DNA from 2 places in the Acetomicrobium mobile genome. Region 1 is predicted to be linked to the other one. Evidence: riboswitches for the same ligand, from Rfam matches in the RefSeq annotation. Region 1 holds a riboswitch; the other holds the start of a gene.
What was found. Region 1 has a riboswitch for thiamine pyrophosphate ahead of Q7P41_RS02085 (ABC transporter ATP-binding protein). Riboswitches for the same ligand answer to the same signal wherever they lie in the genome.

Region 1 (9,310 bases):
TCACGCGCGTCTTGGTCTAGCAACACCCCCAAGATATTTCCCTCCTGAAGACAACGAATGGCACTCCTTAAATCAAAGCCCTTCCCAATGGTTTCGACACCGCATGAAGCTCTAAGATCAGAAATTAAGTCAGTAATGCGGGGATCCCTTTGTTCCGCGCCTATCGCCTTTATAGGATATCTTTTAATACCCAAGTAGGCCGCCGCCAGCTCCCAATTACCGAGGTGAGCTGTAAGCAATATCACCCCTCTGCCGCATGCAAGGGCATCATTGAGATTTTCTATGCCATGTGCAGTAACTATTTCGTCAATTCTGCTACTTAATTTAGGCAGGCTGAGAAATTCCACGACACTGCGACCCAAATTGATGTAAGATTTAGTGACAATATCTCTTGCTACCGCTAAATTGCAACCCAAGATCTTTGAACATCTGCGGACAGCTTTTGAGACCCTCTTTTTACTTAACGCACACACGATACGCCCTAAAGTTCCACCCAGGGACAAAGCAGCAGAATGAGGCAACATGCGCGATTGAACGCTAAGATATTGTATGCCAAACCATATCAGATCTTTAGTCATGAACCATAAATCACCGCCTTAGATACCCTTTAAGCTCGAAAGAACATTATAAAAATTTTTTAACAAATCATGAATAGCAACAACGCTAATATAAATTATCATAAAGGACTTGACATATCATATCAGTATTTTTTACATTCTTCCTCTCAGGAGATATCTGGGCTTTCGTAGCAACTTCAGAAATATTGGGCTTAATTAAATAAAAAACAACGAATTATGCTATATTATCCATCGGTCATGAAGGGTTCAGACATCGATCGAATCGAAAGGAAGTGATTGCCATGGCGCGAAGGGTCGGCACAGTAGCGCGAGGCATCAGGGCACCTTTGATAAAGACAGGCGATGACATAGTTTCGGTGGTCGTAGACTCCATCAAAAGAGCATGCAAAGAAGAAGGTTTTTCTTTGCGATACAAAGACGTAATAGGGATCACTGAATCGCTTGTCGCCAGAGCTCAGGGCAACTATGCAACAATACACGACGTAGCTAATGATTTATCCCGAAAAATGAAGGCAGATGAAATCGCGGTCCTTTTTCCGATCTTAAGCCGAAATAGGTTTTTTTTAATCCTTAAAGGCATCATTGCGACAGGCAAAACCGTTCATCTTTTTCTAAACTATCCTAACGACGAGGTTGGCAACCCACTAATGAACAGAGAGGTAATGTACGAAAAGGGCATAAACCCTTACGTTGACACGCTCGAAGAAAAAGATTATAGGTCCATAAAAGGACTTTCGCTAAGACATCCATTCACAAACGTTGATTACGTCGATCTATATAAAAGCGTTGCGCCTGAGGGTAAAATGCACATATATTTTTCAAACGATCCGAAAATCGCCTTAAAATACGCAAAGGAAATTCTGGTAGCCAACATTCATGAAAGGGATTGGACAAAAAAGATCGCAAAACAGGCTGGGGCTTCCGTGGTGCTCGGCTTGGACGACCTGCTCACCGAACCTGTGAATGGCAGTGGTTATAACTCCGAATACGGCTTGCTGGGATCCAATACGGCATCGGAAGACAGGTTGAAACTTTTTCCCCGCAACAGCCAAGAAATATGCGAGAAAATACAGTCCCTAATCAAAGATACCTGTCAAGTTGAGGTGGAAGTCATGGTGTACGGGGACGGCGCCTTCAAAGATCCAAAGACTGGAATTTGGGAATTTGCAGATCCAGTGGTCTCACCCGGTTTTACCAAAGGCTTGATCGGGACACCCCGCGAGATCAAATTAAAATACGTCGTCGACAAAGAACTTGAGGCGCAAGAAGGTAGTATCGATGAGGTGATCAAGGACCGCATCCTAAAGAAAAAAGCTTCAAATTTGGATGCCACTGAAACATTAGGTACCACCCCACGCATGTACACCAACCTTATAGGAAGTTTATGCGACCTTGTAAGCGGAAGCGGAGACAAAGGCACTCCCATTGTGCATGTGCAGGGCTACTTTGACGATTACACATCAGAATGGTAATCAATTTGGCAAGGATGACCGGGACGAAATTAATTATTTGCAACATAGTTGCATTTCCTCTTTCTGTAGCTTATATTTAATTTTAGATGCCGACATCAAGACCCACGAAATTGCATCACTTAAAGCATCTAAATAAATTAAAGGAGGCGTCATTTTTATGTTATCCCGGTTAAGTAAGGGTTTAGCGGTTATGGTCGTGATAGTATCATTTTTGTCTCCCTCTTTTGTCCTCGCCGCCCCAACGGATGATGTGGTAGCTGTTGCTGCGAGCATGCACGAATGCATAAACGAATTGGCTACCCAATTTGAAAACCATGGTCTAGGAACCCCACCCAAAATCGTTTCCGGAGCATCGGGCAAACTAGCATCCCAGATAATAGCTGGAGCACCTTTTGGGTTATTTTTATCGGCAAGTCCCGAATGGACCAAAAAACTTGAAAGTGAGGAATTGCTTTATGAGGTGTCCCCAATGGCAACGTCCCCAGTCGTGGCATGGTGGCTAAAAGAAGAAACCATCACTTTGGAAACGATAGAAAGAAAGGACGTTCGCATAGCCATTGCAGATCCGGAAGCAGCTCCCTTTGGCAAAGCCGCTGCGGAATATTTAAAAACAATGGGAATTTACGACGAGCTTTTAAAAGAAAACCGGTTAGTGATAATGGGCAATGTAGAACAAGCCGCATTGGCAGCTAAAACAGGTGGGGCCGATATCGGGATGTTTTCGCTATCTGTGGCAAAAAAACTAAATGAAGGAAGTTACGTTATCTTACCGGTGGATCCACTAGAAAATAGTGGCGGACTTGTAAAGGGCAAGGCTACCAAAAATATCGAGGCCTTCTGGCATTACATCAGGTCCGAAGCTAGTTATGACATTTGGATTAAATGGGGTTTTGAGCCGGTGCGATAAAGATGACGCCATCTTTTATTGTAAGCCTAAAGGTGCTGATCATAGATGTTCCTATACTTTTTTTCATGGGTACTTTAATAGGTTGGACATTGGCTAAAAAGCAATTCAAAGGCAGGACATTGGTCGATACTCTAGTAGTGTTGCCAATCGTCCTTCCGCCTTCCGTTTTAGGATTGTACCTCCTTATGACATTGTCTCATATTCCTTTTATAAGGGAATCCAGGATCCTTTTTTCTTTTCCGGCAGCCGCTTTAGCGCCTCTTTTTCCCTCTTTGCCAATAATGATACAAGCTGCAAAGTCGGGCTTTTGCTCTGTAGATGAGAAGCTCGAACAGGCCGCCCGCACCTTAGGAGACAATGAACTTAGAGTGTTTTGTAGGGTCACCTTTCCTTTGGCAAGGTCATCCTTGATGGCCGGCCTTGCCCTGGCTTCCATGAGGGCCCTTGGAGATTTCGGTGTTACGCTTATGATAGCGGGAAACATACCCGAAAGAACTCAGACGTTGCCGCTTTATATTTACAGCAGAGTTGAGTCCATGAAGTTTTTTGAGGCGAACTTAGCGGCCCTTTTATTGACTATTCTTGGAATAGCCAGTCTATCAATCGTTAAAAAGCTGGAGGGAAAGCATGCAGGATTGTCTTGAGGCAAATTTCTCTAAAATGCTTGGAAACTTTCATTTAGATGTTTCGCTCCATCTGGGAGAGGAAATAGGTGTGCTTTTTGGCCCCAGCGGCGCAGGGAAAAGTCAAACCTTGAATGTTTTAGCTGGCCTCGTCAAGCCTGACCGAGGTAAAATCAACCTTAGAGGGCGTATCTTGTACGACTCCGCTTCTTCTACATTTCTAAAGCCGGCTGCAAGGAAGATTGGGTTAGTCTTTCAGGAATTGGCCCTATTTCCTCACTTGTCTGCGATAGAGAATGTTGCATACGGATTAAAGGGACCAAATAAGTGGCGGCTTGCCCAGAAGTGGCTTGACAAGATGAGGCTGGAAGGACTTTACGAGAGAATGCCTCATCAGCTGTCAGGTGGTCAAAAGCAACGCGTTGCTCTAGCTCGAGCGCTTGCACCCAAGCCCGATCTTTTGCTACTTGATGAGCCTTTTAGCGCACTGGAGGGACCAATGCGTCGGGCATTAAGGAGGGAGTTAAAAAACTTATTTCTTGAAATAAGGATCCCGATTTTGTATGTTACTCATGACGTAGAAGACGTGTGCTCGCTGGCAACCAAGGTTTTTTTAATTCGCGACGGATCTATAACTGCCGCTATTGATGCAAACAAACTTTGGGACCCCCAAAGCCAGGAAAATGTTTGGCATTCCTTGGGTTGGGGAACTCTGGTACAGGGCGAAATCATAACGGAGGAAGGAAACCATTGGCTCAGTTGGCCTGGGGGAAAACTAAAACTATTACAACCCACAGGCCCGGCAAAAGGAAAGGTCACCGTCTTTATACCTCCCGATCACGTCAAATTGCTTTACCCAGACCTTCCCGTTGACCCGGAATTAAGGCCCAACGTCATGGAGGGAAAGATAATAGAAAGGATCGAGATGAACCACTTAGTACGACTTTACATTCATAGTGCCGGAATAGAATGGCACACAGAACATCCCAAAGATTCTTATTCCACTTTAAACCTGCATGAAGGGCAAAATGTTTCATTTAGCATAAAGCCGTCAATGATATACGTACTCACTCAAGAATGTGATCCACCGAGATGAGCTAGCTTAAAGCATAAACATAAAGAAGTTTACATAGCAAGCGATGAAATTTTGTGTTAAAATTGTATATGTGTCCTGGGGGAGTCGGTTTACCGACTGAGAGGAAGCTAAAAAAGCTTCGACCCTTAGAACCTGATCCGGGTCATGCCGGCGTAGGGAAGGTGTAGGTTTTCAGGCCTTCAAAAAATAATTCCTTCCCCAATATGCCGACTGATCCTTAAACAAGGAGGTCGGCTTTAATTTGTTAAGGGTTTGCGACATCAGTAAAATTTACTCAGATCTCGCTGTATTTACAAATATAAGCTTCATGGTAGAAAAGGGAAGTTTTGCCGCCTTCTTAGGACCTTCTGGATGCGGTAAAAGCACTTTATTTCGCGTCATTGCCGGGATAGAGTCCTCTGACAGCGGTCACATAGAGTGGGAGGGCCTAAAGCTACTAAACTTGAAAGAAAATACCGCAATGATGCTCCAAAAGGATTTGCTGCTTCCATGGTTCGACATTTTAGACAACGTTTTAATCCCGATAAAAACTTTAAAGAGAGATACAAAAACCGGAGAATCTGAGGCAAAACGTCTTTTATCCCGATTTGGCTTATCAGGATTTGAGCATTACTTACCCTATCAAATATCTGGAGGCATGCGCCAAAGAGCCGCTTTGGTCCGCACATTGCTTTTTGACAGAGAAATATTCTTGCTAGACGAACCTCTTTCAGCTCTTGACGCACTCACGCGTCAATCGCTTCAAAAGGAAATTTTGCGCATCCAATTGGAATTCGATAAAACCGTATTGATGATCACCCATGACATCATGGAAGCTTTAATGCTCGCGGATAAGATATTTTTACTTTCACACCTGCCTATGCGCATAATAAAGGAGATTGACTTGAGCAATTTACCAAAGCCCAGGTATCATTTGGACTTCGAGCTAGCGGAGATGGCAGAAAACATATTTTTTACGCTAAAAGGAGAGCTCATCAATGCATAGTCGAACATCCTTTTCGGTATTAATTTTTATCCTCTTGATATGGGAAATTTTGGTAAACCTTTTACACATTCCTAAATTCATACTTCCTGCTCCAAGTCTTATTATATATACGTGTTTTTCTCAAGCACCTCTGCTTTTAGAAAACACGCTGGTTACTGCAGTCGAGATTTTACTCGGTTTAATGATCAGCCTTGCCATATCTATACCTCTTGCAATAGTCATGTTCAGCTTTCCAAGCGTTGATGCCGCAATAACACCTTTTCTCGTCATATCGCAGGCCATACCAATCTTCGCTTTAGCCCCCTTGCTTGTCGTGTGGTTCGGGTATGGACTTTTGAGCAAGATCATCATGGCAACTATAGTAATATTTTTCCCTTTGACCGTTTCGCTGCACTCTGGTTTTAAACAAGTTGATCCGGATTATGAGGTGCTTTTTGACCTCCTCGATGCATCTTTTTGGAAAAAGATGCGCTTTCTTTATTGGCCAGCCGCCCTGCCCTCATTTTTTGCCGGGCTTAAGATGGCCGTCGCTGTCGCTACCATTGGAGCCGTACTTGGGGAGTGGGTGGGTGCTCAAAAGGGCTTAGGATACTTGATGATTCAAATGAACGCCAGATTGAGAACTGACATGCTCTTTGCAGCCCTGGTCTGGCTAAGCGCTATGGGTATGGGGATGTGGTTGCTAGTAGGCAAACTGGAAAAACATTTTTTATTTTGGCTGAACGATACAAAGAATTAATTTATCGTTATTAAATGTTAGGTTAGCTAATTAAACGATATTTAAACAGGAGGCGATTTTAGAGTGAAACGCATAGGTTTGGCAGTGTTGATTTTTCTTCTTTTTACGGTTCCGGCAAGAGGAGAGAATTTGACGTTAGTATTGGATTGGTTTCCAAACGTTGACCACTTGCCGCTTTATGTAGCACAAGAAAAGGGGTTTTTCGCAGAGGAAGGTCTAAAGATAAACATAACGTCACCCTCAGAAAGCGCTGATGCGCTGAAACTGGTTGCAGCGGGCAGAGCGGAATTAGGAATCAGTTACGAGCCACAAGCTTTAGTTGCAGCATCGGAGGGTGTTCCAGTATTAGTCATAGGCAGGCTTATAGGCCATCCTCTATCCACTGTTTTGTACATCAAAGATCGTGGTATAGAAAAACCCCAGGACCTGAATGGAAAGTTAATGGGCTATACCGTCGCTGGGATGGAAGACGTGCTGGCCAGGGCTTTTTGTGAACTAAACGAAATTAAAGATTACACACTAATACATATAGAATTTGCGATCATACCCTCTTTGGTATCGAAAAGGGTCGATTCCGTAATGGGTGGTTTTAGAAATTATGAAGTAGTGGAACTAGAGCTTGAAGGATATGCGCCTGGTTACTTTGCACTGGAAGAATATGGATTTCCCGATTACGATGAACTTGTAGTAATTGCTAATCCAAAATTTGCCAAAGAAAACAAGAAGACAATCTCCTCCTTCAGAAGAGCTTTGTCTAAGGCCATAGAAATAAGTAAGGATACTCCCGAAGAAGCTCTCGACCATTACTTCAAGGCCGTACCCGAATCGGACAAAAAACTTGAAAAACGCGCTTTCGAAAAGACTTTGCCTTTTTACGCCGAAAACCAAAACCTCGAGGCTGAACGATGGCAAGCCTTCGCAGACTTTGCGCTTCAAGTGGGGCTGATAGAGCATCAGGTTGACGCAAAACAGCTTTTATGGAAGGACTAAAAACCCAAAAGTTAAGACAAAGGAGGCACATAAAAGTTATGAAGGCCACGTTGAAAAACCTTATCTTAGCGGCTCTTTTTGCTGCAATGGCAGTCCTTCTATCGGGATTCAGCATTCCCGTGGGTCCGACTCGCTGCTTTCCCTTTCAACATGCGATTAATGCAATATCAGGGGTATTGCTTGGACCGTGGTGGGCAGCAGGTGCAGCTTTAACTGCGAGTATAATTAGAAATGCTTTAGGTACCGGAACATTATTTGCCTTTCCAGGTAGCATACCAGGAGCTTTAGTTGTGGGCATCACAGCTAGACTCCTTAAAAACAAGAGATATTATGCCGCCTTAACGGAACCTCTGGGCACGGGAATAATAGGAGCTATTATAAGCGTTTATATCTTGGCGCCGACAATCGGCAAGGAGACAGCTCTGTGGTTAATAATGTCTGCCTTTCTTTTAAGTAGCGTTCCTGGCTCTTTCCTCGGGTTTGCACTCCTCCTCGCTTTTAGCAAGGCTGGCTGGTTTCAGAAAAACATTGGCAGATCGAACATATAATGCTATTCTTTTCTATGATATAAAACGCAGGGGTGATAATCTTTGAGTTTCATGCGCTTGATGGAAATGGGCGGTCCGTGTATGTATGCAATATTGTTGGTTTCCATAATCGGACTGGCAGTTGTCATTGAACGCTTTTGGTTTTACACGAAGTCGTGGACAAACCCGGAACCACTGGAGCACAAATTGGGTGAATTGCTATACAAAGGAGATGCTGAAGGAGCGTCTTCCTTAGTTCGCGAAAAAGAAACTTCACTACATCGCCTGTTTCGTGCAGCAGTAGACCATTGGCAGGCGCCATCCGAAGCGCTAAAAATGTTATTGGAACAAGAGGTCCGACACGAAATTTACAGGTGGGAAAAGGGACTAACCCTTCTTTCCACGATTGCCCGTGTTGAACCTTTACTGGGACTTCTGGGCACCGTTTTGGGGATTGTCAATGTCTTTCGAGCTGTTGCTGAGTCCGAAGGAGCTGCTAATATGGCCCTGCTTGCCTCGGGCATTTGGGAGGCTTTGCTAACCACCGTCGCCGGATTGTCCGTCGCAATACCTGCTGTATTATGTTATTCATGGTTTTCATCGAAAATCGACGCTGCGGAGGAATCCCTTTGGAGAGGAACCGATTTTATCTTGAGGGAAAAGTTATTACGAGGAAAAATGGAGCATGAGTAATTTTAAGAAACAGGTGTGTTTGGCCTATCTTTTGTGGGCGATCTTAAGCTGGGTTTTTATACCTTCAGCAACGGCAGACCAAAAGTACGAAAGAATTGTTTCGCTAGCACCAAGCATCACTGAGTCATTATATTTTTTGGATTCCATTGATTTCGTAGTGGGAGTAACGGATTATGATACCTTTCCTCCTGAAGTATCAAAAATACAAAGTGTCGGCGGCAACATAAACCCTTCGCTCGAAAAAATACTTAACTTAAAACCCGATCTTGTCATAGGCGAAAAGATTTTCCATCACGACCTGTTAAAACGCCTCCGGACCTTTAACATTGACACTTTAGAATTGACGCTGCACCACAGGTTGAATGACGTAAGGGAAGCCTTCTTTACGATAGCAGCTAAAATTGACAAGACAATGAAAGCAACGGAAGTATGGGAAGAAATTGAAAAAGGACTAGAGGAAAGAAAGCTTCTAGCGTCAAAAAATCATAAAAAACCCGTGTCGATGCTAGTGGTGGTATGGCATGACCCTTTAATAGTTGCCGGGGGGTGGAGTTACATCAGCGATATCATGGAATCATTGGGCATTACAAATACAGCAGGAAGCAAGAGGTTTTCCTTTCCCGTGATGAGTAAGGAAGAATTGCTGTCCTTCAATCCTGATGTGATATTTTTGGTGCAAGCAAGTAAGGGCATGTCCATC
Region 2 (14,768 bases), on a different contig from region 1:
CCGTTCGCCCCATTTCAAACCAGTTCAGGTAATTAGCATAATAGACAACACCCATTTGATCTGTAGCACCGTATGGCACTCTTAAAACAAAGGAGGCGCTTAAGGGCATCTGCTTCATCTCCTCATGAAAAGTGTGATTTACGCATGATAAAAGTTGAACAAATTCATCATAACATATCTATCAATAATAATTCCACAAGGGTTTGCCAAGAAATATTTTATCCCACCTCACTTGTCATCTTAAGTGTCAAGACGTGAGCAACGCGCCTTATGCACTGCCATTATGCACTGTCCACTGACGACAGTATAATCCAAATTTTTTAATTCTTCTTCAAGTTCCTGGTTTTCAGCCCCCGGTTGCATCCATACTATTGGCTTGTAAGAAAGGCTCTTTAATTCATCTAACAGAAATGCTTGATTTTTGGGACCTATGAATAAAGATAATATATCTACATTCTCAGGAATGTCTCGTACCGAGGCATAAAAACTTAATCCTAATATTTTAAGACCCCTATACTTGGGATTTACAGGATAGAGTGAAAAGCCTTGTGACTTAAGGTAGCGCATCACCATTGAAACGGGCCTTCCCCTTTCGATGGTTGCGCCAAGAACGGCCACCTTGGAAGGGGAACATACGTATTCTTTTACTATTCTTTCCCACACCATTTCTTTCACTCCTCTTTAAATCCTCGACGATATGAGCACTTACAGTGCCCCTTCTCACATTCAAGTGCCGCATAAGCCCTCTATAGCAGTGAAGCGAATGTCACAAAAAGGTCCCTCCATGTAAATCGCTGCTTTGATCTCCGCTTCTTCTCCGGGTAATAGCGAAACTCTTTTTGCCCTAAAGGTTCGCTGCGCAGCTAACTTATTATCGATGCTGTAGATGCTAACAACTATTCCGGGGCCTGCTATTTCTTTCGAAGTAACATTTTTTATGGTGGCCTTCAACTCCAAAACTTTTTCTTCATTATCATACCAAAACGAAGACGTAATCAAGGCAATTTTAGTTTCGTGCACTTCAGAAAAAGAGGAACCTGCAAATACAAGACAAGTTGATGTGGCCACCAAAAGAAAAAAGGCAACGTATAGGAATCTTTTTTCTTTCATGATTTATCTCACCTCTTCATCTGTAACGCCTTTAAAATCATTTTACGGTTTATTCTTAGAAAATCCCAGGGCCATCTTTAACCCAAAGAATTGCCCCACCAAAAAATGTTAACATGGAAATCTGGAAGTGGCGCTTTCCTGCCTTCACTAAAATTAAAGTAGTTGTTATAATGTTTCGTACGGAGGACTGGCCGAGTGGTCGAAGGCGGGTGACTTGAAATCACTTGTGCCGAAAGGCACCGGGGGTTCGAATCCCTCGTCCTCCGCCATTTTTTATTTTTAGTTGTTAAGCATTGTTAAACAATATTTAACAATAAAAGGAGATAATATGAGCAAGCTCTCGATAGGAATAGACATAGGAGGACATTATATTAAAGCAGCTCTCATAGAAGAGTATAAATTTCTGCGAAGATGGGAAGAACCGACCTCTGAGGGAAGGACTATCGAGGGTGTGACTGAGCAACTTAAAAGAATCGCAGGAGAGCTTGAGCCACCAGGTTACACCTTATCCGTCGGAATCGGAATGCCGGGATTTCTAGATTTGCAAAGAGAGCATCTCGTACTTTCGCCCAACTTTCCGGACTGGAAGGGTCTCCCCCTCAAAACCTTGCTCGAGGATAGACTAAAAAGAAAGGTAATGATCGAAAACGATGCGAACTGTTATGCCCTAGGCGAACAATTAGCTGGACTGGCCAAGGGTCTTAAGGATTTCGTCGTCTTAACTCTCGGAACAGGAATAGGTGGCGGCATCGTTGTAGACGGAAGATTGTTTAAAGGCGCTCATGGATTCGCAGGAGAACCGGGCCATATGGCCCTAGGCGAAACCGAACTCTGCGGATGCGGATGCTACGGTCACCTTGAAGCTATAAGTGGGACCGACGCAATGGAAAGAAAAGCGGGGCAAATTGGCTTGCCTGAGGACATGAAGATTCTATGGGCGCGTAAAGACGAACCTGCCATCGCAGAGATAATAATGCCTTCACTTCAAACGATGGCCAAGGCGATCGCTTCCATAACGCATCTTTTTGATCCCGAGATGATCATATTAGGTGGCGGATTTAGCAGGGCCGAGGGGCTGCTTTCAATCCTAGAACCCATGGCGCTCAAATATTTAGTTCCTCACTTCAGGGATATCTTTAACCTAAAAATTAGCCTTCTGGGCAACGATGCTGCCATGCTTGGAGCAGCTTCACTTGCAGATGAGTTGAACTAACGACAACTGCTTGATCTATTTGAGGCAACCTTTAGCAGTGGATTTGCCATTCCTTCATTTTTCTTAAGTTTTTTTAGTTCGCGCTGAAGTGCAAAGAAAGCCAAAACCGAACCTCCCAAGTCTGTGGCTGGAAAAGCCATCCATATTCCGTCCAAACCAAATATACGAGGCATCAACAAAATTGCCGGATAGCAGACGCCAAGTTGGCGTACTAGTTGAATAAATAATGCTTCTCTTGCTCTGCCTAAGGTTTGCAACGTATAGGAAGTCACCACAAATATGGAAGCTGCTGGCAGTAAAGCATATCCAATTTTCAAGGCACGCGTTGTCATCTCGATCAAAGCCTGGTGATCATCACAGAAAATTTGGACGATCCGCCGCGCGAAAAGTTGAGTTGAAACCCAGGAAAAAGAAAACACGAGCAAACATGCAAAAAGGGCCAATATTATGGTCTTTCTGACGCGATGGTAAAGGCCTGCCCCATAATTGTACCCAATAATTGGTTGTGCTGCTTCGCTAATTCCCAGTGCCGGCAGAAAGAACAAACTGTCCAAAGCAAGAAATATTCCTACCGAAGAAACGGCCATATCACCGCCTAATTTTAAAGCCCCTTGATTTAAAAGAACTAATAGCACGGCAAAGGATAGAGAAGTTATGCAGGGAGTTACTCCTATAGCTAGCATATTAACTATAAGGAGCTTTCTTGGCTTCAAGTTTCCGTATCTGAATCTCAGCACACTATGTTTTAAATAATACAATGCAACCCAAAGGCACGATAAGAGTTCAGAAAGGGTCGTTCCCCAAGCAGCCCCCTTTACACCCCAATCAAACACGCAAATGAAGAGCCAGTCCAAGAAAATATTGGCTCCCGTCCCAATGACAAGAGTGCCCATGGCCCATTTGGGTGATCCTTCTACCCTGATCAAAGAATTAAGCACAAAGGAGATCATAAAAAAGGGCATACCGATCAACGCTATAATCATATAGTCGCGTGCAGGTTTAAGTATCGCTTCGCTTGCTCCAAAAAACTTCAATGCAGAATCAAGAGAAAACAACATGACAATGCAAACAAGTAATGCAAAGATAATAGATAGAGTTAAGGCATTACCCAGGACAAGTTCGGCCCTCTTTTTCTTACCCGCTCCAAGGCTTCTGGAGGCAATGGATGCGGCACCAACACCCACTAAAACACACAGCGCAATACCTATCTCAAAAAGTGGAAAAGCAACCGTAACAGCAGCAAGTCCTGCTTGTCCAACGTTTTGTCCGACAAATATCCTATCAACAATGTTATAGAGAGCGTTTGCAAACAATCCAGCTATAGCTGGCAGCGAAAAGTATAAAAGCAGCTTGCTTACGGGTTCTGTGCCCAGGCGCTCTGTTTTCATGTCGATGTTCATGATCGAAATCCTCCCTTCATGCTAAGATGCATACAATGATCGCCCGTCTACTGTGGTTCCATTATATCATAGGCTCGTCCATGGCCAAAGTGTTCTAAATTATCATTGATCTGATTTGGCGTGATATGCTATTATAAAAACGTTTCAATAATGTTTAATCATTTACAAGGAGGCGAGCATGAAATGGCAGAATGTGGATTCGATATGAAAAGTGCACTTGCTTATGCTATACACGCTGAGATTCAGGCGCACGAATTTTACAAAACCTGGGCACAAAACGCCAGAACGCCGGCTCTAAAAAAGGAAATCTCAGAATTGGCAGACTGGGAAGAAACGCACAAAGACACTTTATCTAAATATTACGAAGAGCTTTTTGGCGAACCCTTCACGCCTGATCCAAATGTGGTCGTGGATCCAGCGCTTTGCGTTCAGGCCGACGAATTTAAGGATTATTATTCCCTCCTCAGATTAATATCTACCGCTTATCTTTCCGAACTCAGGGCTGCGGAATTTTACGAAAAATTGGCCGATAAGGTAGAACCAGAAGAAACTAAACTCATGTTTAAGGATCTCGCAAATATGGAAAGAGGCCATATGGAATTCGTCAGAAAACGATACGATGAACTTAGAGGTGAGTTGGAAGGAAGGCTAATGCTTTAACATAACATTGCTAGGACTTGCAAGTCCTAGCAAACCCTCTAGAATAAACGCTGTCAAACTTTCCCCGGGAGGTGAAATGCATGTCTAAACTTAGTGGGAAACGCTTTATCTTCTTCGTAGAAGAGGATTACGAAGACCTTGAGCTATGGTACCCAAAGATAAGATTGATCGAGGAAGGAGCAGAGACCGTAGTGGCAAGTCCTGAGAAGGGCAAATTATATCGAGGCAAACACGGCTATCCGTGCAAAAGCGAGATTTCCTTCGATGAAGTGAACCCCGATGATTACGACGGCATCGTGATACCCGGAGGATATGCTCCCGATAAGATTAGAAGATACCCAAAGGCACTTGAGATAGTCAAAAAGCTAAACGATGCCAATAAAATTGTCGCTTTTATTTGCCATGCAGGATGGGTACCTATTTCGGCAAGAATTCTAAAGGGAAGAAAGGCTACTTCTGTCGGAGCCATTAAAGATGACATGGTCAACGCTGGCGTTAATTGGGTGGATGAGACGGTAGTAGTCGACGGGAACCTCATAAGCAGCAGAACCCCCAACGACCTACCTGAGTTCTGCAAGGCCATTATAGAAAAAGCTTCTTCGGGCTGTTCTTGTTGCTAATACCATCGCAGACTGAGACCAGTCGAAGAGGGGGCTAATTAGCCCCCTCTATTTTTAACTGTACTGCTCACGCCGGAACAATGGTCGAAGCGGTAGTCCATTTTAAAGACCCTAAGACACGTAAAAGATCAGTTTAACGAGTTAATGCTACGCTCTTGCCCAGCTCGATTCCCTTGCGTAAGATTTCAATATTTTTTTCCAAAATTTTTCCGCGGAACCTCTTCTCTAAAACATTATCTAGTTGTTCTAGGGAAATATCTACAATGAAGCTGGCAGCTATGCCCAAAGAAAGAATATTAGCACTTCTTGCAGACCCCAGTTCTTTTGCAATTTCAACTATAGGCAATCCAAAATACCTTTTATCGAGATCATATTTGGAAGCATCGATAATGCTCGAATCATAAATCACCTTACAATTATCATTTGAAACATTCAGGTAGTGAAGAAGTGCAGGCTCAGCCAAAACGATTATGAGGTCGGGGGTTAAAGCATAGGGATACAAGATTTCATCATCGGAAATGATAACATCTGTCTTGGTAAAACCCCCCCTTGCGGATACCCCGTAGGCTTGGGTTTGAGCAGCTCGCAATCCGCAACTGACGGCAGCCTCTCCGAGCAAAGACCCAGCTAAAATAACGCCCTGACCACCAATTCCGGAAAAGATGATTTCGTACTTCATCGTTATTCACTCACCTTCAAGGTCTTTTTTTGCTCTGGCTTGAATTTCATTGTAGCGAGACAGGAAAGAATGTCCTTTTTTATCCGCAAACACTCCAGTTACAATGGCTCCACTGAGTTCTTCCTCAGATAAGTTCTTTGCGCGCTCGATTGATATCGCTTTATCCTTCAACCAATTGAGCATGATTGGTGCCTTGGGCATCTTGTTATACCTGCCAAAATAAGTAGGGCAGGGGGAAATAACCTCAACTAAAGAGAATCCCTCATGAGAAAGCGCCATCAAAATGTATCTTTCTATCGTGCCCACATGATAGACAGTAGTCCTAGCAACAAAACTTGCTCCGGCTGTTTCGGTGAGACGACAAATGTCGAGTGCCGGCTCCGGATCTCCATACCAAGAAGTAGATGTTCTAGAATCTAAAGGAGTAGTGCAGGAATACTGGCCTCCTGTCATGCCGTAATTTAAATTATTTGCTATTATGGCGGTCACGTCTATATTTCTGCGCGAAGAATGAATTAAATGATTCCCGCCAATCGTAGCGCTATCGCCATCGCCCATCAAGGCTAAAACCTTTAAGGATGGATTTGCCACCTTTATGCCTGTGGCTATAGGTAAAGCCCTACCATGAGTTACATGGACTGTATTAGTATACAAATAATCATCCGCTTTGCCCCAGCAACCAATGCCAGTTACCACCACGACGTCTTTGGGAGCGAGGCCGCTTTTTTCGAAGGCATAAAGCATACTCTTCAAAATAACTCCGTATCCACAACCGGCACACCACTGATGGGGAAGGCTTTCTTCTCTCAAGAAGGCCTTCCAACTGACTTCTTTTGATCTCCTGCTCATAGAGATAGCACCTCGTCCAGAGCTTTCATTATTTCATAAGGAGCGAGAGGTTCGCCATCATAACGGTTCGCCCCAACTACTGGAATTGCGTCAGGAACTGCTTTTCTGACTTCTCCAATTATTTGTCCCATGTTCATCTCGGGCACGACAACTCCCTTTTTATCCTTTGCTAATTCGCAGACATATTCCGCCGGAAAGGGCCAAACAGTCTGAAGTTGCAAGACGCCCACTTTAAGTCCTCTCTTTTTGGCATCCAAAGCAGCCTGTCTTGCCGCTCTAACCGCTCCACCAAAGGCGATTAACAAATAGTCGCTTCCATCAACGTCGAAGGTCTTATATTTTACGATTTTATCTTTATTCTTTTCTATCTTATCGTACAGCCTTTTGATTAAATCTTTAGCCTCCTCCGGAGAACTGGTGGGCAAACCTTTTTCGTTATGCGATGAAGAATGAAATCGAGCCAAATAATGTCCACCCAGAGTAGCCATAGGAGGCACTAAATCCTCGTCAGCCTTGTAGGGATAATACTCATCCAACCCTTCAGGTGGACGTTTTCTGTTTATGATCTCGACTTCATCTTTGGATCGCAGAACACACCCCTCACGCAAATGCCCTACCGTTGCGTCAGCCATGAAAAGCACAGGACATCTGTAAGTCTCGGCAACATTAAATGCAAAAATTATCAGATCGAAACATTCCTGTACCGTTGAGGGTGATATAGCGATTATAGAATGATCACCATGTCGTCCCCACCGAGCTTGCATGATATCTGCCTGAGCTGGTTTAGTGGCCAAGCCGGTGCTCGGGCCCGACCTTTGAACATTTATTATCACGCAAGGGACCTCAGCCATGACGGCTAGCCCAATATTTTCCTGCATCAAGGAGAAACCAGGGCCGGAGGTTGCCGTGAAGGCCTTAGCGCCGCCTATGGAGGCACCTATAATGGCAGCAATGCTCGCGATCTCATCTTCCATTTGAAGATAGTAACCGCCAACTTGCGGCAGCCTCCTGGAAGCCCTTTCTGCTATCTCGGACGAGGGTGTAATGGGATAACCCGCAAAAAACGTTGCACCCGATACCAACGCTCCCTCGACGATGGCTTCGTTTCCAAGTATGAATCCAATTTTACCAGTCAACGTCACGATACTCCTTTTGACTTAACTTCAATGGCAAAATCAGGGCATCGCAATTCGCATGCGCCACATCCGATGCAATCATCAACCCTTACAGGAACAGGGCGGCCAAGTTCATCAGCTTCAAACACCTTTTTGGGACAAAATTCAACGCATATTTCACACCCCTTACACCTGTCCCTTCTCATCTCAATTCGAAATTTTTTTCCTTCAACGACCATGATTTCGCCCTCAGGTATCGCCAAATCCAATTCCCCCTTACACCTCTCTTGACTCGTTCTAATAAGTGATTTGTCGCAAATAACGCAGGAGGACTTTAGAACTTACACGCCCGTTCTTTCTTTCGCCTTTTCAAGCAATTTCGGATAGTTGACGATGGCCCTAACATGTTTACCGTAACACACGATTCCGTTTTTATCACTTATCTCAAAATCGAAGATTAACCTATTGCCGTTTATTTCTTTTAAAGTAACTTTGTATGAAACCTCTGCCCCCATCATCGTGGGCTCTTCATGGGTTATCTCGGTGTGATAACCAACCGAGATAAAACCTTGAGGCAGAGCCCCATCTACCATCTCCGTAGCCATTCGCACAATCATATTTATACAAGCCGAAGTCGATAAAAATTGTTCGAGGTAAAGCGAAGAGTTCCCCACGGTATCCTCTACGGTTACGGTCTTTTTAACAACCCTTTCCGTTCCCACCGAAAGCAATTGGTCGATATCCAACATCTTTGACACCTCCAATGCAATCTTTTATTAATTTAAATTTACCACAACATGACAATTCTGCCAATTGGTTGATCATGCTAATAGCAAAAAAATTCAAGGGCAAGCTCCAAATGCACCTTGGACTTGCCCCAAATTTAGCGGTTAGTATTTTTTCGACTCACAGCCTTTCCACAATATCTCTTGCTACTTTCACACCTGAAAGAAGCATCCCCCCGAAGATTGGCCCCATCCTCGGGCCCCCAAATGTAGCGTTAGCCGCCATCCCAGCTACATAAAGTCCGGGGAAAACTTCGCGAGTGTTTTCTATGGTCAATTTTTCGGCCTTGTCCGCTGACATAAATTTTTCTCCCTCCACATTACCGGTGGCAGTCAGCAATTTTCCGGGCATTTTGCGAGCCACAACTTTAACAACCTCCGTATCATGCCCGGTAGCGTCTATAACATACTTACAACGAACCGATAAAGGGTCGACGTGGAGCCCTGACATTTCAATGGCCGTCCAATTTACTACAAGCCCTTGTATGCGACCTTCGTCGTGGACTACAACGTCCTCCACGCTAATCCCGTTAAATATCACCGCTCCTGCTTTGACGGTTTTACTGGTGATAGTGCTCACCGCTTCTACGGAATCAGCGGTGTAATAACCCTCCACTTCATAGGGAAAAGCCCTCACCTCGAGCTCGTCCAAAATTTGTTTTGCCTCTTCTTGTATAACTATTTCGTTAAAAAGCATTCCGCCTCCCCACATACCACCTCCTACGCTGAGTCTGCGCTCGTAAATGACTACCTTTTTGCCGGCTTTGGCCAATTTATAAGCAGCAACCAAACCCGATGGCCCTCCGCCTACGACGGCCACATCTAGATCAAGATGTTCCGTCAGCTTTCTGAAATACCTATCAACTATAGCTTTGGTTATTATTAATTCGTCCAACTTCATTACCGCGCAACCCCCTTAAGAATTTTGTGAAATTTCGGCGGGGAAACAGCGAGAGTCGAGGCAATAAAAAAACCGCCCTTTTGGCGGCATCAAAGTTTCAACCAGCAACTTTAATTTCTATTTAAACTTCTTTGGCTCGCCAATTCCTCCGCCAGCATTACCTGGATCAAGTTCTAGGAGTATTTTCTCAGCCCCGATTCTTATCGGAGCACCCCCTGGCGATATATTTAATTTTCTATAAAATATCTTACTACTCTTAGCCCCATAGTCAAGCAAACAAACTTGCTTGAAAGGCAACACATAATACCACATCAAGCGATGTACAACTTGCCTAAGTTTCAATGAAACTGGAAATAAAAGCAATTCGAGCCTGTTATCAGCGCAAAATCTCATACCCGCACTTTGCTGCTTTATAAGTAAATAAGTTTATTCATGAAAATTCAATGTTCTTTCATAGCCTTCATCTATGGGCAAATCTTTTTGTCTTGCCGCTAACGTCGAAAGTTCATCACAACGTTCGTTTTCCGGATTGCCATCGTGACCCCGAATCCATACAAACTTAACTACGTGCCTATCGCACAACTCCAGCAATTTTTCCCACAAATCCACGTTCAATGCCTTTTCCTTTTTATTACGCATCCAACCTTTTGCCTTCCATCGCTTTACCCACCCTTTGTTCATGGCATCGGCAAGGTACCTTGAATCCGTATAAAGAATCACTTCGCAACTGCAATTCAGCGCGCTTAATCCCGCTATAGCCGCGTATATCTCCATCCTGTTGTTGGTCGTGAGCCTAAAGCCACCCGATATCTCCTTTCTGTGGCCGTTGTAAAGCAACACGACGCCATATCCTCCCGGACCGGGATTGCCCAAACATGCTCCATCAGTGTAAATTGTCACCTTTTTCATTTTCTTGATAGTCCATTCAACTCCGATCTGAGACATAAATACGAACCTGTTTTTATCATCATAACAGACACAACGAAGGAAGAGACGCAATTTTTTCAGTTAACCGAAAATATGCCTCTGCCAGCAGAACCTTTCTTCACAACCCCAAAACGCGAGGCACAAAAGTTACCACGAAGGGACATAAAATTATTATTACAACTACCACGAGGGACACCGCTATGAAAGGCCATACGAACTTTAAAACTTCCCCTAAGGGCACTTTACCGACCGCTGATACTATGTAATTACACGCACCCATTGGGGGTGTAACCAAAGCAATGGTTACGTTCAACGTCATAACAATTCCAAAATGAAGCGGATCAATGCCAGCCTGCACTGCCAGCGGATAAAAAATGGGGGTGAGCAACGTCAAAGTCGCCACTTCTTCCATGAAGCATCCAACGATAAATATTATCCCGGTAAAGGTCAACATGAGCAAAACAGGACTGGACACAAGGCCCGCTCCTGCCAACAATTCGGCGAAACGTTGTGGTATCCTCTCCCATTTTAACAGCCACCCAACCGCCTGAGCAGCACCCATGATGAGAAAAATTGAACTGGTTGTACGGACAGTCTCGTACAAGGCAGCGAAAATTCCCCTTTTGTCAAGCTTTTTTGTATAAAATAACCCAATCAACAGGCAATAGGCAACAGCCAAAGCCCCTGACTCGGTGGGAGTCACCACGCCAGTTACAATTCCCCCGATTATGATCATAGGCGCTATCAAGGCCGGTATTGAATATATCAACGTCTCCTTTATTTTTAACCTTTCCTCGCTGCTAGAAACAGGAGCCCTATATATCGCGGCATAGAAATAATTCATCACTGCATAGGCTAAACCAAGAACTAGTCCAGGTATTATTCCCGCCGCGAATAATCCTCCGATCGAGGTGTTGGTCATGGAAGCATAGATGATCATAAATATTGAAGGAGGTATTATGGGGCCTATCAAGGAACTCGCGGCCGTTAAGCCCGCTGCATATCCTGGGTTGTATCCTTCCTTTTTCATCGCCGGGATAAGAATCGACGAAAGGGCCGAAGCATCGGCCGCAGCTGAACCGTTAACCCCGGCTAATATTATACCCCCAACGATGTTGACATATCCCAATCCTCCACGTATTGAACCTACTAAAAGCTTGGAAAAAATAATAAGCCTGTCGGTTAATCCGGACATGTTCATTAACGACCCAGTCAATACAAAAAATGGGATGGCCATTAAAGTAAAAGAATCCATGCCACCAAAAAACTGCTGACTTACTGCTCTAAGAAGGGAAATGTCGCCCAGCACCATAACGCCCAGAAAGGCAACGGAAAGAAGCGCAAGATAGAGGGGAAGCCCTATGATCATCAACCCAAAAAACAAGAGCAACAGCATCAAAAGGCTCATTGTTCAATTCCCCTCTTATCTCGATAAAGAACAAATTCAATGAACAAAACGCCTAATCCCACGGGAAGCGAAAGAAGCGGAATCGTCTTGGGAATTCCCATGCCCATAGTCCGCACTTTCCAATTCCCCAAAGCATTTACCGTTCCCAGGTAAATCATTAGTCCTAAAACCACGATGCCTATGATAGCTCTCAACATACTGCACAATCGCTGCAAAAAAGGGGGGAACTTTGGCATTACGAAATCAATGGCCATCATGTCGCCCCTGACGTGGGCGCAGCTAGCCCCCACCATTACCATCCATATCAAAGAATAACGGGCCAATTCCTCTGTCCATATAAATGAAGTGTGAAAAAAGTACCTCGAAAAAACGCCAATCAATATGTCGCATATGTTCAAAGATAAGAACGAGCACGATATAAGGGCACATCCTCGCTCTATCTCATATACCACCTTATCGCAAAAACCTTTTGGCATCGTTACTTGGCCTTTTCATTAGCAATTTTGGCATCATTCAATGCCATGTCGAGCCAATCTTTTCCCACTTTTGATTTTAGCCACTCAACGTAAGCTGACTGTCCAATTTCCCTGAAGGCGTTCATCTCCTGGGCATTAGGCGTATAAGCCTGCATGCCCTTGCCCTCCAAAAACTTGATCTGCTCTGCATCTTGAGCTTCGACCATTTGGCGAGTGGCGACATTTGCCTGATAAGCCGCTTTAACGATAACTTCTCTGTCTTCCTCAGGGAATTCGTCAAATAAATCGCCATTTATCACCAAAAATTGATCGGAATATTGGATATTAGCTAACGTCATATATTTTTGAACTTCATAAAGACTTCCGATGATGATATAGGTAGCAGGGTTCATCTGTCCGTCCACCACACCTGTCTTAAGTGCCATGTAAAGCTCCGTCCATGGAATAGGAATGCCGCTGGCCCCAAAGGCTTTGTAGAGTGTTACTTGCCCTTCATCCATGGCCCTAAATTTCAGACCTTTAAAATCCTTTGGATGCCTTATTTCACGTTTAGAATTTGTAAAGGCAAGGAATCCTCCCTCCTCAACCGCTTCAAGTAAGACTGCTCCAGTTCGTTTCTTGAATTCATCTTTAAGTTTGGCCCAGTAACTTCCGGTATCGAAAAATATGTGCGCTGCCTCGTAACTATCGAACATAAAAGGTATCGATGCGGCGTAAAGTTCGGGGAGAACAGGAGCCATTCCAGCATAGGAAGCGACGTTGATGATCGGCTGGTTGAGTCCGCTTTTCATTAAAAGTTCCATGCGTTCCTCTTCGTTGCCAAGCTGACTATCAGGATAGAGCTGGATGTGAATTTTTCCCTTAGTGCCTTCTTCCACCATTTTTTTGAAGTTCACCGCATAATAATGTACTGCGTTGTTCACTTCATCGGCTGGCCCGTTATAAGACATTTTGACCGTCGTGGCATCAGCGGAGGTAGCGCCCAAAACACATAAAAGCACCAGTATTAAAGTAAGGCCCACTAATCCTTTTTTCATTACCCCACCTCCTCATCTTGGACTTACAACTCATTGTAACAAAATCTTTGAAGCAACGTCCATGTCATAGGCTTTTATATAACCGGCGTTTCCGATGCTTTTAAGGGTCGTAAAAAATTAAAACCTCGTGTTTTTGTTTCACGAGGTTTTAATTTTTATTTTGGAATACGCAAGCCACCTGACATGACCGCTTCTTTATGGCAGACACTTTATTTGAGATAAAAAATGGCTCCGGCGGCAGGACTCGAACCTGCAACCTAGTGGTTAACAGCCACCCGCTCTGCCGGTTGAGCTACGCCGGAGTAAGGTTTATATCTGGAGGCGGCACCCGGATTCGAACCGGGGAATAAGGGATTTGCAGTCCCCTGCCTTACCACTTGGCTATGCCGCCGAAATCTCTGGAGCGGAAGACGGGATTTGAACCCGCGACCCCCACCTTGGCAAGGTGATGCTCTACCGCTGAGCTACTTCCGCAATTTCTAACTCTTTAATGGTGGCGAGACCCAGAATCGAACTGGGGACACGCGGATTTTCAGTCCGCTGCTCTACCTACTGAGCTATCTCGCCTCTCGCCACCTCATTAACTGGCGGGGCTGACGGGACTCGAACCCGCGGCCTCTGACGTGACAGGCCAGCGCTCTAACCGGCTGAGCTACAGCCCCGCTTGAAACTACTTCATGGTGGGCGGAATAGGGTTCGAACCTATGACCCCCTGCGTGTAAGGCAGGTGCTCTTCCGCTGAGCTATCCGCCCTTGGCTCGTATTAGTATAACCACGACCAATCAATTCTGTCAATATCAGAAAGATTATGCTTGAGCTCTTACCCCTAGAAATTTTCCGCATTATTTGAAATAAAGCCTTCTAGAACCAATTTAACGCTAACTAGGACTCAGTTTTTTCTCCAAAAACCTCGAATCATCTCGTCAAGCTGATCAATGTCTATTAAAAAGGCATCATGGCCGTTATCGCTTTCGATTTCATCGTAGCAAGCTGACACACCTGCTTCTCTTGCCTCAAGTGCTATTTTTTCGACTTGCCAGTTTGGAAAGAGCAAGTCACTTGATATGCCTACGGCCAAAAGATGACCCTTGAACCTGGAAAGCGCGTCCCTCACGCCTCCCCTTCCTTCTCCAATATCGTGCAAATCCATAGCCCTGGTCAAGTATAAATAACAATTAGCATCAAACCTCTGTACCAGTTTTTCGCCATGATGATGTATGTAGGTCTCAATCTTAAACTTGCCGTTCCAATCCCATGGAGCGCCGAAGGCAAGTTCTCTCATGTATCTTTTTGCAAAGCTCTCTTCGCTCCTGTAAGTGATCATGGCAAGCATCCTAGCTATGGCAAGCCCTCTTTCGGGAGGCGTTGATCCGTAGTAATCTCCGCCTTTCCATTGAGGATCGGCCATAATGGCCTGACGCTGTACTTCATTGAGCGCTATTGCCTGCGGGTAAGTAAAGGCTGGAGCAGCAATGACTATGGCCCTTCTCACCATTTCTGGAAAACTTACAGCCCATTCCAAGGCCTGCATTCCACCTAAAGATCCGCCAACGACGCACTCAAGCTCCTTTATCTCCATGAGTTTAAG

Region 2: it holds a riboswitch for thiamine pyrophosphate, as region 1 does, so the genes downstream of both, Q7P41_RS04265 (sulfide-dependent adenosine diphosphate thiazole synthase) here and Q7P41_RS02085 (ABC transporter ATP-binding protein) in region 1, are expected to answer to the same signal.

The regions. Positions count from the first base shown of each region.
Region 1 is NZ_CALETC010000059.1:770-10,079, forward strand. Features, by position in the region: gene Q7P41_RS02060 (lysophospholipid acyltransferase family protein) at 1-578, opposite strand, end outside; gene Q7P41_RS02065 (coenzyme F420-0:L-glutamate ligase) at 860-2,050, shown strand; gene modA (molybdate ABC transporter substrate-binding protein) at 2,208-2,957, shown strand; gene Q7P41_RS02075 (molybdenum ABC transporter permease) at 2,960-3,601, shown strand; gene Q7P41_RS02080 (ABC transporter ATP-binding protein) at 3,585-4,676, shown strand; TPP riboswitch at 4,744-4,852, shown strand; gene Q7P41_RS02085 (ABC transporter ATP-binding protein) at 4,918-5,661, shown strand; gene Q7P41_RS02090 (ABC transporter permease) at 5,654-6,400, shown strand; gene Q7P41_RS02095 (ABC transporter substrate-binding protein) at 6,464-7,390, shown strand; gene thiW (energy coupling factor transporter S component ThiW) at 7,429-7,938, shown strand; gene Q7P41_RS02105 (MotA/TolQ/ExbB proton channel family protein) at 7,990-8,610, shown strand; gene Q7P41_RS02110 (ABC transporter substrate-binding protein) at 8,603-9,310, shown strand, end outside.
Region 2 is NZ_CALETC010000097.1:5,252-20,019, forward strand. Features, by position in the region: gene Q7P41_RS04200 (thioesterase family protein) at 1-109, opposite strand, end outside; gene Q7P41_RS04205 (CoA-binding protein) at 241-666, opposite strand; gene Q7P41_RS04210 (hypothetical protein) at 727-1,110, opposite strand; tRNA gene Q7P41_RS04215 (tRNA-Ser) at 1,292-1,379, shown strand; gene Q7P41_RS04220 (ROK family protein) at 1,439-2,323, shown strand; gene Q7P41_RS04225 (MATE family efflux transporter) at 2,320-3,723, opposite strand; gene Q7P41_RS04230 (ferritin family protein) at 3,907-4,383, shown strand; gene Q7P41_RS04235 (type 1 glutamine amidotransferase domain-containing protein) at 4,464-5,003, shown strand; gene Q7P41_RS04240 (2-oxoacid:acceptor oxidoreductase family protein) at 5,137-5,682, opposite strand; gene Q7P41_RS04245 (thiamine pyrophosphate-dependent enzyme) at 5,689-6,531, opposite strand; gene Q7P41_RS04250 (2-oxoacid:acceptor oxidoreductase subunit alpha) at 6,528-7,673, opposite strand; gene Q7P41_RS04255 (ferredoxin family protein) at 7,670-7,909, opposite strand; gene Q7P41_RS04260 (thioesterase family protein) at 7,988-8,395, opposite strand; gene Q7P41_RS04265 (sulfide-dependent adenosine diphosphate thiazole synthase) at 8,553-9,332, opposite strand; TPP riboswitch at 9,458-9,558, opposite strand; gene rnhA (ribonuclease HI) at 9,759-10,241, opposite strand; gene Q7P41_RS04275 (TRAP transporter large permease) at 10,378-11,667, opposite strand; gene Q7P41_RS04280 (TRAP transporter small permease) at 11,664-12,143, opposite strand; gene dctP (TRAP transporter substrate-binding protein DctP) at 12,146-13,180, opposite strand; tRNA gene Q7P41_RS04290 (tRNA-Asn) at 13,407-13,482, opposite strand; tRNA gene Q7P41_RS04295 (tRNA-Cys) at 13,497-13,571, opposite strand; tRNA gene Q7P41_RS04300 (tRNA-Gly) at 13,580-13,654, opposite strand; tRNA gene Q7P41_RS04305 (tRNA-Phe) at 13,672-13,747, opposite strand; tRNA gene Q7P41_RS04310 (tRNA-Asp) at 13,766-13,842, opposite strand; tRNA gene Q7P41_RS04315 (tRNA-Val) at 13,859-13,933, opposite strand; gene Q7P41_RS04320 (homoserine O-acetyltransferase) at 14,070-14,768, opposite strand, start outside.